2 regions of the Paenibacillus sp. YPG26 genome follow, and region 1 is predicted to be linked to the other one. Evidence: riboswitches for the same ligand, from Rfam matches in the RefSeq annotation. Region 1 holds a riboswitch; the other holds the start of a gene.
What was found. Region 1 has a riboswitch for thiamine pyrophosphate ahead of LDO05_RS17785 (ABC transporter ATP-binding protein). Riboswitches for the same ligand answer to the same signal wherever they lie in the genome.

Region 1 (7,276 bases):
TCGTTCAGCGTGCCGATATTCAGAACTACGGCAGCCGCCATCTGTGCCACATCGGCGACCTCTTCATGTGAGTCTGCCATGAATGGAGAGGCGCCGAGCGCCAGCAGCCCGTTGGCGGAGAAGTTGGCCACGACAATGTTCGTAATGTTGTGGATCAGGGGATTCTGCTCCCGTACTTTGGATAAATAGCTCATGATTAGTCCTCCTTAAAGTTAGGTGTGGTTCGGACCACCGGGCAATTCCCGCGGCCGCCGTCTACAGGTTAACAAAGGCATCCTGTGCCATCTCGCCGGACTGCTTAAGCAGCTCATTGTCCTTCAGCCATTTCTCGATCAGGGTCCATGAAGCCGGATCCTGATATCCGAAGGCCTTGTCTCCTGCGTCCATAAGGGGCAGCAGAATATTGAGACTCTGACTCTCAATGTCCGCATCCAGCGGCGAGGTGCTGTCCTCGTGCTTCATTAACAGACTCAGGGCATCCTGCGGGTGTTCACTGACATAGCGCTGGCCTTTTGCCGCAGCCTTCATGAACCGCCGCAGTTCATCCTGCTTGTTCGATAGCCCTGTCTCACTTGCGACAAGCACCAGCTCATAATAATCCGGCACCCCATATTGGGTTGGGTCTATTGAAGTTACGGGGTGGCCTTCTTTCTGAAGCAGAAGCTGTTCATGGTTGATGAACCCGCCGATGAGTCCATTCACTTGCCCGGTGGACAGGGCTGGAATCAGATCGAACCCGACATCGACCAGCTTCACGGAACCCGGATCACCGCCATCCTGCTTGACCATGGTCTTGACCATGGCTTCGTAGAGTGGGATGGAAGAGAAGCCTACAGTGCGTCCGGCCAGGTCTTTGGGACGCGTGATTCCGCTATTCTCGGCAACCATCAGGTGGTTCAGCGGATGCCTGACCACGGCTCCGATCGACTTCACAGGAATCTGCTCACCCCGGGCCAGCAGCACCTGAGGCTGGTAGCTGAGCGCCAGGTCAACCTTGCCGGCAGCGGTCAGCTTAAGCGAATCATTCGTACCCGCGGGCATTTGAATATCGACATCCAGGCCTTCAGCGGCGAAATAGCCTTTCTCTTTGGCTGCGTACAAGAAGGAGTGCACCGCGTTCGGATACCAGTCCAGCATGATGCTGAGTTTTTGCAGCGGCTGTGCCTCGGGAGAGGCTGAGGACTTGACCTCCTGCTGCCCGGGATCTGAGCTGGAGCTGCATCCGCCAAGCACCCACAGAAGGGAGAGCAGCAGAAGGGAGAATTTAATAGATTTATGCATGAAAGACAACCTCTTTTCGGTTTTTTCTCTAATCGATATCGCTAAACGTTCTTCCTACGCGTGCGTCCCGTCATTGCAGCGAAGCCGCCCCGGCTGAGAACAGCCCTCTCCATGAGCGCTACGGCAAGGAACAGGGCCAGGCCAAGCAGGGACAGCAGAAGTACAGCCGCGAATAGCTGATCGCTCTTCAGATTACCTGCCATTCGGCGGCTGTAGTAGCCAAGCCCGCTGCTGCCGCCCAGCCATTCTCCAATAGTGGCCCCGATGACACAATAGACCACGGAGAGCTTCAGTCCCGAGAAGAAGGAAGGAAGCGCAAGCGGAATCTGCAGCTTCAGCAGCAGCTGGAGCCGGTTCGCGCCCATCGTGCGCAGCAGTTCACTATAGGCTTGGCCTCCTGTTCGAAGTCCATCGTAAGCGCCCACCACGATGGGGAAGAAGGCCGTAAGAATAACCACGGCGACCTTGCTCCAGATCGAATAGCCGAACCACATGATGAAGATAGGGGACAAGGCAATAAGCGGCAGAGTCTGGCTGATGATGACAAAAGGATACACAGCTCTCTCCACCGTACGGGACAGATGCATCCAGGTGCCCAGGCAGGTTCCGAACAGGACAGACAAGGCGAATCCGAGTGCTGATTCGGCCAGGGTGACCGGCAGGTGAGTACCGAGCAGCAGTTCCCGGTTATGGATCAGGGCCGCAAGGATAGAGCTGGGAGCCGGCACAATAAAGGCAGGAACGGTCCCGCCGCGAACCAGCCATTCCCATAGAATCAGAATGAAGGTGAGCAGCAGCAGGAACGGGCCGTAGCTGCGCAGCAGCTTATGCAGGTAATGGACCAGGGCTGTCATCGGCCTGCAACTCCCGCCAGCCGACGCTCAAGCTCCACTCGAAGCTCAAGGAACCGCGCCGAGGCATGCACCCCGTACTGACGGGGACGGGGCAGATCGACGATGATCTCCTCCAAGACACCGCCCCCGCGCGGCATAAGGAGAATCCGGTCGCTCAGCAGGAGGGCTTCCTCCAGATCATGGGTGATGAACAGGAGGGTCCGCTGCAGTTCCCCCCATAGACTTAGCAGCCAGTGATGCATCTCCCGCTTGGTCAATGCATCAAGCGCTCCGAATGGCTCATCGAGCAGCATCAGATCGCCGCCTGCGGCAAGCGTCCGAAGGAAGGCCGCCCGCTGCCGCATTCCCCCCGACAGCTCATGGGGATAGGCATCGGCCCAGCGGCTGAGGCCGAACCGATCAAGCATGTCCATGATGAAGGCAAGCTGCACGGCTTGATCGGCCCCGTGCTTCTTCAGCTTCCCTGGCTTCGCCCGGCGCTTCTTCAGCTCCCATGGCAGCAGGCAGTTGTCCCTGACGGTTCTCCAGGGAAGCAGCAGGTCCTGCTGCGGCATGTAGGAGATCAAGCCGAGACGTCTGGACACCTCACCGCCAGCCCAGCTGATGACACCGCCGGTCGGCTCCAGCAGGCCGGCAATCAGCTTGAACAGCGTGCTTTTGCCACAGCCGCTTGGACCGATGATGGATACGAATTCCCCCCGGTCCACCTTCATGGACAAATGGTCAATGATCGGCACCTGCCCGGAAGCGGAAGCGGACTCATAAGAGTAAGACAGATGATCGAGTGATAATATTGGCGTGATAAGGCAGACCTCCCATATGAAGATGAGTCCCGTCAGGACCGGGCGAAGCATTCGGATGCACATGTGAATTCCGCTGGAGAGAACCCAAAAAGGCCCTTCATTCCCGTACAGGATGAAGGGCCTACAGCTCGGCTGAGTTCATGAACTATGATCATAATTCACAGGCGCTTCACTTCCCTACGCTGGTATGATCCAGATCAGGTTCCAAGGGTCCGAAGTATTGCTTCGTCTCAGCCGGCGGGCTCCCCTAGTGAATACAGACGTATAAGGTTGGTTGTTCCATGGTCCATTGACAATTAACGGATTTAATATAACACAATTTTGAGGAACCTCAAATACCCGACTCTACTATTACTTATTCTTGGCATAGAGCCAGTTGTAATAAGACGCATGTTTGATTTCATCCGTCATGATCTCGAATATCCAGTCCCGGTACGCAGGGTCGATATTCAGATAGATGGCGCGGTATTTCTCAAATGCTTTTAACTCCCCCATAAGCGCCTTCTCAATTCCCTCCAGATAAGTGGCGGGCAGTGCCTCTGCCTGTTCATTCCCGCCTCCAGCAGGAGCCATTCCCGTTAACCGGGTATACAGGGTTCGGAACATGTTCCGGTGCTTTCTTTCGTCATTACGTATACCGGCAATAACATCCTTCTCTTGCTGGGTAGGGGCCATTTTAATAAGGGCGTCATAGAACAGTTCATCATTTCGTTCACCTTGAATCGACTCCCCGACAAGCTTGATTACAAGGTCGCTATTGCGATAGTAAGACACGGAACGAAAAGCCGCAGGGTGAGGAATTACATAAGGTTGGAAATACATAATCAAAGAACACCGCCTCATTCAAAAAAAGTTATATACGTTGTGCTGTAGTGTATTCACTTCTGGGCGGAGGGGTGCACCTCCTGAAGGTGCTGTCATATGATGGAGTAGGATAGATTCAAATATAAGGTGGCCCGCATATGGATGAAGAGAACAGTAAGATACTGATAACTGCAATTGTCATGGCTGTTATATTTGCCTCCTTCGCTCTAGGACTCGGTGCGGAAGAGGGTGGCGCAGACAGTGGCGTAGACACTGGGGATACGATTATAGTGTGAACTTTGGGGGAGAGGCCCGTGAGGAGCAACGGTAACGGTGGAAATGGGACCAAGAATGGCAACGGCAACGGCAGTAACGGGAAAAAGAAGAGCACTCCCCCCGCCAAACTTTCCCCCGGGCAGATCGCAGTGGTTGTAGGCTTGCTTACCAATGTGCTTAAGGTCAACTCCATCCTGCTGGACAAAGACCAGAATATTGAGATTGTACTGACAGGTTCTATTAGAAGGAAGACAAAGGCGGACCGGATAGCAGAAGAGCTTGGGGATATGAGTGTGGCTGATCTGATGGAAGCCTTTGCCCGTATGAACAGTTGATCCAAGGATCAGGGCAATAGGGCCGTACAAGCTGCTGCCAGCGCCATGCCAGGAGTGTCCGGTCTTCTTGTGATACAAATAGCCCCTCCGCTGATGGACCTGTGCGGAGGGGCTTGAGTCTGCTTGCCGGGTCAGCGGCCAGGCTCGGGTACGGCTTGTACCGCCGGATGGCCGCTTCGTTCCAGTTCACGGCTCCAGCCTGTCAGCAGCACCGCGGCCAGCACCATTAAGGCTCCGACCCAAGTGGTGTGAATCAGCCCGAGCTTTTCGGTCACGATGCCGCCAAGATAAGCTCCGAGCGCTATGCCTGCGTTGAAAGCAGCTATATTTAGCGCGGAGGCGACATCTACCGCCTTAGGCGCATACCGTTCAGCCAGCGTCAGGACGAAGATCTGCAGACCAGGCACATTCATGAAGGCGAACAGTCCCATGAAGAGCACCGAGATGAGGCCCGCAGCCTTGAAGGGCGCTGTGAACATTAGTATGAACAAGATCAGGGCTTGGGCGGCGAACATGTAGAACAGGGCAGAGACCGGATTCCGGTTCGCCGCTTTACCGCCGATCACGTTGCCTACGGCAATCGCAATGCCGTAGAGCAGCAGCAGGAAGGCTACGGTTCCTTCCTTGAAGCCGGTGATGTCATGAAGCAGTGGGGACAGGTAAGTGAACACAACAAATGTCCCGCCATAGCCAAGTGCTGTGATCGCGAAGGAGAGCAGCAACCGGCCATTGGTGATCAGCTTCAGCTGCTCTCTTGCCGGTGTCCGGGTTCCTTTGCGAAGCCCTGCCGGAACAAGGATCATATTGGCGATGAAGGCTATAATACCGACAGCGGCGATGGCCACGAACGCGGCCCGCCATCCGAGCTGCTGCCCGATCCAGGTTCCCAGGGGCACTCCGGTGACGGTGGCAATGGTAAGACCTGAGAACATGATCGAGATCGCACTTGCTCTGCGGTTCTCCGGCACAAGGTCAGCCGCGATTGTAGAGCCGATCGACATAAATACCCCGTGGGCAAGGGCAGAGATCACGCGTCCGGTAAGGAGCAGAGCGATACTGCCCGAGACCGCAGCCAGGCTGTTGCCTGCAATAAAGACAAGCATAATCCACATCAGCAGCGTCTTGCGCGGTACGCCCGAGGTCAGAGAGGTCAATACAGGCGCGCCGAAGGTGACTCCGAGAGCGTATAGGGTAACGGTCAACCCGGCAAGGGTGACCGGAATATGCAGGTTATCCGCGATCAGAGGCAGCAGTCCTATGCTGATGAACTCTGTCGTTCCAATGGCAAAAGCGCTAATAGCCAGCGCCAGAAGCGCGAACGTGCTTCTTTTTTTATCTAAAGACATTCCATCCACTCCTAGTATAGTAATCGCCAACCGGCAAATGTTATTATGTATGAACTGATTCAGAATGAATAGTACGTACTTTCAAGTGATATAGTCACCAAAAAGTAACTATTGGAGGAATAATGGATGGAAGCCGGCAAGAAATATAATATTTCGATTGAAGCGACCCTTGAGGTTATCGGAGGGAAATGGAAATGTGTAATTCTGTGCCACCTGACGCATGGCAAGAGACGGACCAGTGAGCTAAAGGCACTTATGCCGGGCATTACCCAGAAAATGCTGACCCAGCAGCTTAAAGAGCTGGTGGACGACGGTATTGTGAATCGGATCAGCTATAATGAGGTTCCCCCTAGAGTTGAATATGAACTCACAGAGTATGGCTGGAGCTTGAAGGAAATTCTTGATTCCCTATGTTCTTGGGGAGAGAGGCATATTATCAAGGAATACGGAGATAAGTCTGTCATGCTTAAGGACAGTATTTTGAATAAATGAACCAGATCCATACTGTAATGGCAACGGGAGCTTCCCATCAGGAAAAAAAGCCCTCACTTCACCCTTAGATGAAGGAGGGCTTGCTTGCATAGCTAAGGAGCATCACAGATCAGATCAATGGTTAATCCCGCATTTGTTCAAGATGAACGAAATCTGGTTCTCCAGCCGATTGATGTTCTCCTGCTGTTCCTCGGTCTGTATCCCTTGGGCGCGTAAGGAAGCAAGCTCCTGCTTGAGCTGATGCAGATCGTCTCCCGCACTAGCACAGTTATAGCTGCTCTCCAGATTGTCAATCATGGCGAATCCTCCATTCGGGTCTTAAGATTACCTCCCTATTATGGAGAATTTCGCTGTACTTATTCGTGCCCGGATTATTAGTAGCAGGTAAATGAACTGATTTTTCGCAGATCAACGCCGTAATAATTCCAGCGTCCCCCGAAGAATCTATAGCCTGATACGGAGGTGCGTCCGACAAAGATCGGATAGAACCAGTATTGATCCCGGTTGGTCTGCCAAATGTAAGTGAACCGGAACAGACAACCGGCAATCGATCCCGGGTCTACCGCATACGCGGATACCTGCTGCTGAGGGATAAAGGAAGGCGGAGGTGATGCGGGAGGCTGGTGAGCTCCTGGACCCTGAGGAAATGGCGGCATTCCAGGCCCTCCCGGTCCCGGCGGTCCTGGACTGAATGGACCTTGGGGCCCGAATGGCCCCTGTGATCCCTGTGGATTCTGCTGAGGGTTAAACGGTCCTGGGGGTGGATTAAATCCCATAATTTCATTCACTCCTTCTAAATTGTAGGCTAATGCAATGTATGCGGAAGGACCGGGTTTGGGCTGGGCTGATGCCTGGGTCTGAGGCAAGTTGTTCACTGTTCTGCTCTATCAACCGGGTGTTTTAGGACAGATATTGAACTATAGACTGCATGATTGGTGAGGAACAAGGTGCTCTTTCGTGTAACTCTGCGCAATATAAATTTGAAAGCTGCCCTTCCGAAGTTGTACACTGTCATTATCTATAATTAGGAGTGTGAAATAGCTTGAATTTGTGGGAAGCATTTGTGGCCTTGATTCTGGGGTTAG
Region 2 (7,276 bases), 1.8 Mb from region 1:
CCATTTCACACTTGATCATTATGTTACAGTATACGATGCCGCATATGGCAAATGGTTGGATGGGCCGCTCGCAGAAATATCAGAGGTAAGCAGTGTCCCTTTGTTAGATCACGAAGATGTGTATGAAGCTAAAAGGCGGACTGTTATCGTTCAGAGTATTGAGGAAGACTTGGAGAAAACGATCAATAGACATAATATGTACACATCGAAATTGGGCATGGCTTATCAGTTCACATTGCCGGACATTTCAGGTGAGGATTGGAATAACACGCTTGATGATATCGGAATTATGCTCTTTCTACAGGGAATTCCCGTTGGGGATAAATACTATAACAATTATGCCTTGGGAGGCGCCAGGCTGGTGAAGCGGCCTGTCATTTACGGCGGAATCAACCAGGCTAATGGAATCAAATACTATTACAGGGACTCAACCGAATCCGGGTTTAAGCTTGAAGAGGTATTTACGAGTGAACGGGAAGCAGCGGCCAAGGGTTACTTTGAGTACAATGTCTTCAATAAGGAACCATGATATAACACTTTGCGGCATAAGTAATAATAAGTTAGTTGTTTATAAGATAAATTAAATTTTGTTTCAGTTATTTCGGGAATGCTCCCTCTTATGCTAAAATAAATTCTTGAATGTCTATAACGATTATTGAATTTATTAAATATATAAGATAGGGGTCTGTTCTTTTTTATGAGTTTATTAACAGTTGAGAACGTATCGCATAATTTTGGAGACCGCACGTTATTTAAGAATGTCTCATTCCGCCTGCTTGCAGGCGAACGGGTAGGGTTGGTTGGCGCTAATGGCGTTGGGAAATCTACGCTTATGAATATCTTGACAGGCAAGCTGCTCAAGGACAGCGGGAAAGTAGAGTGGACTCCAAAGGTGCGTTACGGCTATCTGGACCAGCACTCTATTCTTACTCCGGGCAAGACGGTTCGTGATGTGTTGAAGGATGCCTTCCTTCCGCTGCTGGAACTTGAACAGGAAATGATAGAGATTACCAATAAGATGGGCGATGCCTCTCCAGAGGAGCTTGAAGAGCTGCTTATTCAAATGGGCGACATTCAGGAGCAGCTGGACCTTGGAGACTTCTACCTGATTGATGTCAAAGTCGAAGAAATGGCTAATGGACTTGGGCTATCCGCGATTGGTCTTGACCGTGATGTCTCTGCTCTTAGTGGTGGACAGCGTACGAAGGTGCTTCTAGCTAAGCTGCTTCTTGAGAAGCCGAATGTGCTGCTCCTCGATGAGCCTACGAACTATCTGGATGTGGAGCACATTCAGTGGCTAACCAATTACTTGCAGAACTATCCTTATGCATTCATGCTGATCTCCCACGATACAGAATTTATGAATAAGGTTGTCAATGTGGTGTATCATCTTGAGTTCGCCAAGTTGACCAGATACACGGCTAACTATGAGAAGTTCCTGGATATGGCGGATATCAACAAGAATCAGCATATTGAGGCCTATGAGAAGCAGCAAGAATTTATCAAGAAGCAAGAGGATTTCATACAGAGAAACAAAGCTCGTTACTCAACTTCTGGCCGTGCCAAGAGCCGTGAGAAGCAGCTTGAACGTATTGAGCGTATTGACCGTCCGGAGGAGGCTGCCAAGCCTACATTCGGATTTAAGGAAGCGCGGGCCAGCGGAAAGACGGTATTTGAGGGAATTGATTTTGAGATCGGTTATACTCACGCATTGCTGCCCAAAATGTCCATGATCATTGAACGCGGGGACAAGATTGCTATTGTTGGGTGTAACGGTGTCGGTAAGTCTACGCTGCTTAAGACAATTCTAGGCAAAATTCGTCCAATTAGCGGGAAAACGTACCAAGGTGATTTCTTGTTCCCGGCTTATTTCGAGCAAGAGGTTCGCGCAGAGAATATCACACCGATTGATGATGTATGGAATGAATTCTCTCATCTGAATCAGCATGAGGTACGTGCTCATTTAGCGCGCTGCGGCTTGAAGAATGAACATATCACCCGTCCTCTTAAGGCGCTGAGCGGGGGAGAACAAGCTAAGGTACGTCTGTGCAAGCTGATGATGCGCGAGACGAATTATATTCTGTTCGACGAGCCTACGAACCACTTGGATGTGGTTGCGAAGGAAGAATTGAAACGTGCCCTTAAGGAATTCAAAGGGACTGTTATTCTTGTATCACACGAACCTGATTTCTATGAAGACTGGGTTACCAAGACTTGGGATGTAGAAGCCTGGTCAACAAAATAGACATAGCTCCATAGCTCATCATTTCTTTAACCACATGAACCCTTAGATCACTCCTTAATGGAATAGTGATCTGAGGGTTCTCTATATTTCCAAAACATGTTACAATGGCACTAACCTGAATAGTTACACACTAGGGGGGCCGATTCTGGCTGAGATGGAAGTTCACACTTCCGGACCCTTTGCACCTGATCTGGGTTATACCAGCGTAGGGAAGTGGTACTCGTGAATGTCACACCATAATTTAAGCTATGGGAAGAAAGGAATTAACCATGCTGTAATATGGCCGTGATCAGAGCTTTCGCTTTGATATGAACGTGTTGCCGCTCTCTATGAGAGCGGCTTTTTTGCATGTGCGTATACCACTTTACTCATACGTCTGAAAGGGAGTTGGAGATTAATGAGCTCTTCTCATGAACTGCACGTTATTTCAAATGGAGAGCAGGACCCTTCTAAGCTGGTATCGGTTGTAGATGCCATTCACCCTCACATCCATGCTTTTCATCTAAGAGAACGGCGCTGGAGCGCGAGAAAGATATCTTCTGCGGTCGAGCAGCTTCTGGAACTAGGAGTCCCTGCCCACAAATTGTATATCAACGACAGGCTGGATATTGCGATGTCCTACACTCTGGGAGGTGTGCAGCTGGGAGCAGAAAGTCTTAATCCGTTATTGGCAAGAGCTGTCAGTGCAGGTAAGCTCCGAATTGGCCGTTCGGTTCATACTATCGAGGAGTCTTCGGCTGCTTATGGGCACAAGGCGGATTACATTCTGTATGGCCACGTATACCCAACAAGCTCGAAAGATGGGCTGCCAGGGCGCGGAATCTCCGCTCTTGCCGAAGTCTGCAGTAAATCCAGAATTCCAGTCATTGCTATAGGGGGCATTACACCCAATTGTGTGAAAGAGATCGTGCAGGCTGGTGCATCAGGGATTGCGATCATGTCAGGAATTATGAATGCGGCAGATCCGGCATCGGCCGCGAAAGCCTACCGGTGCGCGCTGGATCAGGCTGCGGCAGCCATGTTTAATGGAACAGCAGCCTTAATCATGAAGGAGAGTGAACCCTCTTGGGCGGACGGAAAATAATTATTATTGGCGGAGGAATTATAGGAAGTTCCCTTGGTTATGAGTTGGTGAAGCGAGGTGAGAGTGTAACGATTGTGGAACAGACGGACCTGGCTTCTGGTGCTTCTGGCGCTGCTGCAGGCATGCTGGCTGCGGATTGTGAGCACTTCGAGCATTCAGAGCTTCAGAACCTGGCCAGATTAAGCAGGGATCTTATCCCGGCCTTGGTGCATGAAGTGAAGGAGATAAGTGGGATTGACGCAGGACTGAATCAACAAGGGTTCCTGACCCCAGCCAGAGACAATCTGGAAGCTGAAGAACTTCAGGCCAGAATAATTGCTGAAGCAACAGGACAATGGTGGGTGCCGGAGCAGCTGGCAGCAGCGGAGCCTGCACTCGCTAAGGGATTAAGCGGAGCCATTTACAGGTCAGAAGAGATACAAGTTATGCCCTCCAAGCTTACTGAAGCATTGGCATTCAGTGCGCAAGCCACAGGTGCAGTATTGCTTCGTCAGACTGAGGTTACCCGCATACAAGTGCATAATAAGCGGGTTGAAGGAGTCCAGACTTCTAGAGGATTCCTGCCTTGTGATCAAGTAGTGCTGGCCGGGGGATGGGGAACAGAGCAGCTCTTGCAGCCGCTGGGCTTGTCCTTTCCTCTTGAGCCGGTAAAAGGGGAGATTGTCGAAGTACAAAGCAGCGTCCCTCTATTACAGGCTACGTTGTATGCGAAATCTATCTATATTGTGCCCAAACCAGGCAACAAGCTGTGGATAGGGGCAACAAGCATTCCGGGTGACAGCTCACAGGGGGTATTCGCTGATAGCATTGTCAGATTGATAAGTGAAGCGGCCAAGTGGATCCCAGACCTGAGACATGCCCAGTTCGAACGAGCCTGGGCGGGCCATCGTCCCAAGTCACCAGACGGACTGCCGTATATAGGGGGATTCCAAGAGCTGCAAGGACTTTATGCCGCTGCTGGCCATTATCGTAACGGAATTCTTCTGAGTGCCATAACAGCGACAATGCTGGCTAACGAGATGGAAGGCAAGGATACACCTGGGATTAACCTGGACGCATTTAGACCTGACCGGTTCCAGCGCCAGCTTGAAGGAGGCGTGCTGCGATGAAGCTGCGTATTAATGGTCAATACATGGACTTGAACGAAGGCACAATTCATACGGTTGAAGATCTGCTGGATCACTTGAATTTGGGCGTCAAGACAGTGGTTGTCGAGAGAAATCAGGAGATATTGAATAAGGAACAGCATTCGGTTACCTCGGTTGAAGATGGCGACACAATAGAGATTGTACATTTTGTAGGGGGCGGTTAAGATCATGTTAACAATAGGACCACATCAATTTCAGTCACGGTTATTGCTAGGAACAGGCAAGTTCTCTGACCTGGAGCTACAGAGTCAGGCGGTTGAAGTGTCTGAGACCCAGATCCTTACTTTCGCTGTTCGCAGATTAAATTTGTCGAATCCGAACCAGGAGAATTTCCTTGAGCGGCTTGATCTGAAGAGATACACATTACTTCCTAATACCGCGGGAGCCGTTACTGCCGAGGAAGCCGTCCGTATAGCCAGACTAGCGAAAGCCTCGGGACTTTGTGATATGATCAAAGTAGAGGTGATCGGCGATCCTCACACGCTTCTTCCCGATCCGCTTGAGACCTGGCGGGCTTGCGAAGTTCTGCTTGAGGAAGGATTCATTGTTCTTCCTTATATCTCCGATGATGTCGTACTAGCGAAGAGGCTTCAGAAGCTGGGCGTACATGCGGTCATGCCAGCAGCTTCTCCTATAGGCACAGGACGCGGAATCATTAATCCTTTTAACTTGGAACTAATTATTGAACAGGCCGAGGTTCCAGTAATTGTGGACGCGGGTATTGGCTCTCCTAAGGATGCGGCTTACGCCATGGAGCTGGGGGCTGATGGGGTACTTCTGAATTCAGCCGTCTCGGGAGCCAAGGATCCTGTGAGAATGGCTGAAGCTATGAAGCTTGCTGTTCAGGCGGGACGCCTGGGTTATGAAGCGGGGAGGATACCGGTCAAACGTTATGCTGCGGCGAGCAGTCCGCAGGAAGGGATGATCACGAAATGACTAATGGAAGACCCGGTGCTTCCAAGCAACATGAACAAGAAGTCAAGAAGCATCCAAGTCAAGGTCAAGGAGACCGGTATTCCAGACAGGAGCGGTTCACGCCTATTGGGCAGGAGGGTCAGGAGAAGCTGGGAAGCAGCAGTATTCTGATCATAGGAGCAGGTGCGCTGGGAACAGGCATAGCAGAGACGATGGTCCGGGCCGGCGTGGGACATGTCCGTATTGTGGACCGGGATTATGTGGAATGGAGCAATCTGCAGCGGCAGCAGCTTTTCTCAGAATCAGATGCGCACAACCGGCTTCCCAAAGCCATTGCCGCCTACAGAAGGCTTAGCGAGATTAACTCTGGTGTTAAGATTGAGGCTCATGTCATGGATGTTACCCTGCAGGAAATTGAAGAGCTGCTTCCCGGGATACAGCTTATCCTTGATGCTACCGATAACTTCGACACACGGCTGTTAATCAATGATATCGCCCAAAAGCATGATATACCTTGGATTTATGGCGGATGTGTTGGCAGTTACGGAATTACATATACCATTCTCCCTGGTGAGACACCTTGTCTGAATTGTCTGCTGGGGTCCATACCTCTTGGCGGAGATACTTGTGATACAGCAGGCATTATTCCTCCGGCTGTACAGACCGTGGTAGCGCATCAGTCGACAGAAGCAATAAAGCTGCTGACAGGAAATAAGGAGGCTCTCCGGGGAACCCTGCTCTCATTCGATTTGTGGCGTAACGAGCAAGCATCTATCAAGGTCGGGGGCGCGATCAAGCACGACTGTCTGTCCTGCGGGCCACACCGGACTTACCCATTCCTTTCGGCAGCCAATCTGCAAAAGACCGAAGTACTGTGCGGCCGGGATACTGTTCAGATTCGTCCTGCTGTCCGTAGAGAAGTCAATCTTGCCCAGATTGCTGAAACGTTCATACAACTTGATGAAGGACCGGTTGAGCGAAATCCTTTTCTGGTATCCCTCACGCTCCAAGATAAAAGGCTGGTCCTCTTCAAAGATGGTCGTGCCATGATTCATGGTACCAAGGATATTGCCGAAGCCAAACGGCTGTATCATCGTTATTTTGGCTAACGCAAGCTGCGATTAATCATTTAGAAGTTTATCCATACTGCCCTATGGCAGTATGGATTTTTTTTATTGTGAGACAATAAGCGATACACCTGAGTGGATCGGAAGGAGGTCGGAGCCTGTTCTTAACAGAACGATTTGGATTGTGGGTGAATGGAAGGGTACAGATGAAGTATGGACGAAGCTGCTTACCCGGGAAGGACATAATATAGACAAGAAGGACACTTCGGTGGCGGCCCAACAGCTTGCAGAACAAGAGGTTCCGTTCCTTCTCATCATCAGCACTTTATTGGTGAACGTGGAACTTCATGACATCCTGATATTACTGAGAGACGGTACCGCAGCCATGAAATGTCCCGTTATGGTATTCACCTCTCATCCATCAACCTCAGAGCTTGTTCAAGTCTTTCAGGAAGGTGCCCATGAATACCTGGATTGGCTAACGCCACCCGAAGAGATTGTGGCCCGGGTCAAGAAGCTGCTCGATTTGTTCTATGGAACTAGAGCGGGAGCCGAGACTATGCTTACATTTGCAGATGTGCAAGTGCAGATAAAGAGCCGGAAGGTATACCGGGGAGATCAATTAATAAAGCTGACGCCGAAGGAGTATGATCTACTCTGCTTCATGCTGCGCCGGGTGAATCATGTGTGCAGCCGTGAGGAACTGCTTCAGGAAGTATGGGGTTATGATTTTCGGATCGATACGAATGTGGTGGATGTCTATATCCGTCATCTGAGGAGCAAGCTGGACCGCGGTCATTCCCGGAAAATCATTCAT

Region 2: it holds a riboswitch for thiamine pyrophosphate, as region 1 does, so the genes downstream of both, LDO05_RS09210 (thiamine phosphate synthase) here and LDO05_RS17785 (ABC transporter ATP-binding protein) in region 1, are expected to answer to the same signal.

Annotation. Positions count from the first base shown of each region.
Region 1 is NZ_CP084530.1:3,747,469-3,754,744, reverse strand. It holds gene thiM (hydroxyethylthiazole kinase) at 1-194, opposite strand, end outside; gene LDO05_RS17795 (ABC transporter substrate-binding protein) at 256-1,281, opposite strand; gene LDO05_RS17790 (ABC transporter permease) at 1,323-2,135, opposite strand; gene LDO05_RS17785 (ABC transporter ATP-binding protein) at 2,132-2,989, opposite strand; TPP riboswitch at 3,096-3,197, opposite strand; gene LDO05_RS17780 (ferritin-like domain-containing protein) at 3,290-3,760, opposite strand; gene LDO05_RS17775 (hypothetical protein) at 3,901-4,038, shown strand; gene LDO05_RS17770 (hypothetical protein) at 4,057-4,353, shown strand; gene LDO05_RS17765 (MFS transporter) at 4,485-5,699, opposite strand; gene LDO05_RS17760 (winged helix-turn-helix transcriptional regulator) at 5,826-6,191, shown strand; gene LDO05_RS17755 (DUF2524 domain-containing protein) at 6,306-6,488, opposite strand; gene LDO05_RS17750 (transporter) at 6,566-6,847, opposite strand; gene LDO05_RS17745 (undecaprenyl-diphosphate phosphatase) at 7,234-7,276, shown strand, end outside.
Region 2 is NZ_CP084530.1:1,954,352-1,961,627, forward strand. It holds gene LDO05_RS09200 (hypothetical protein) at 1-529, shown strand, start outside; gene LDO05_RS09205 (ABC-F family ATP-binding cassette domain-containing protein) at 698-2,245, shown strand; TPP riboswitch at 2,368-2,474, shown strand; gene LDO05_RS09210 (thiamine phosphate synthase) at 2,643-3,329, shown strand; gene thiO (glycine oxidase ThiO) at 3,311-4,438, shown strand; gene thiS (sulfur carrier protein ThiS) at 4,435-4,641, shown strand; gene LDO05_RS09225 (thiazole synthase) at 4,646-5,413, shown strand; gene LDO05_RS09230 (thiazole biosynthesis adenylyltransferase ThiF) at 5,410-6,501, shown strand; gene LDO05_RS09235 (response regulator transcription factor) at 6,554-7,276, shown strand, end outside.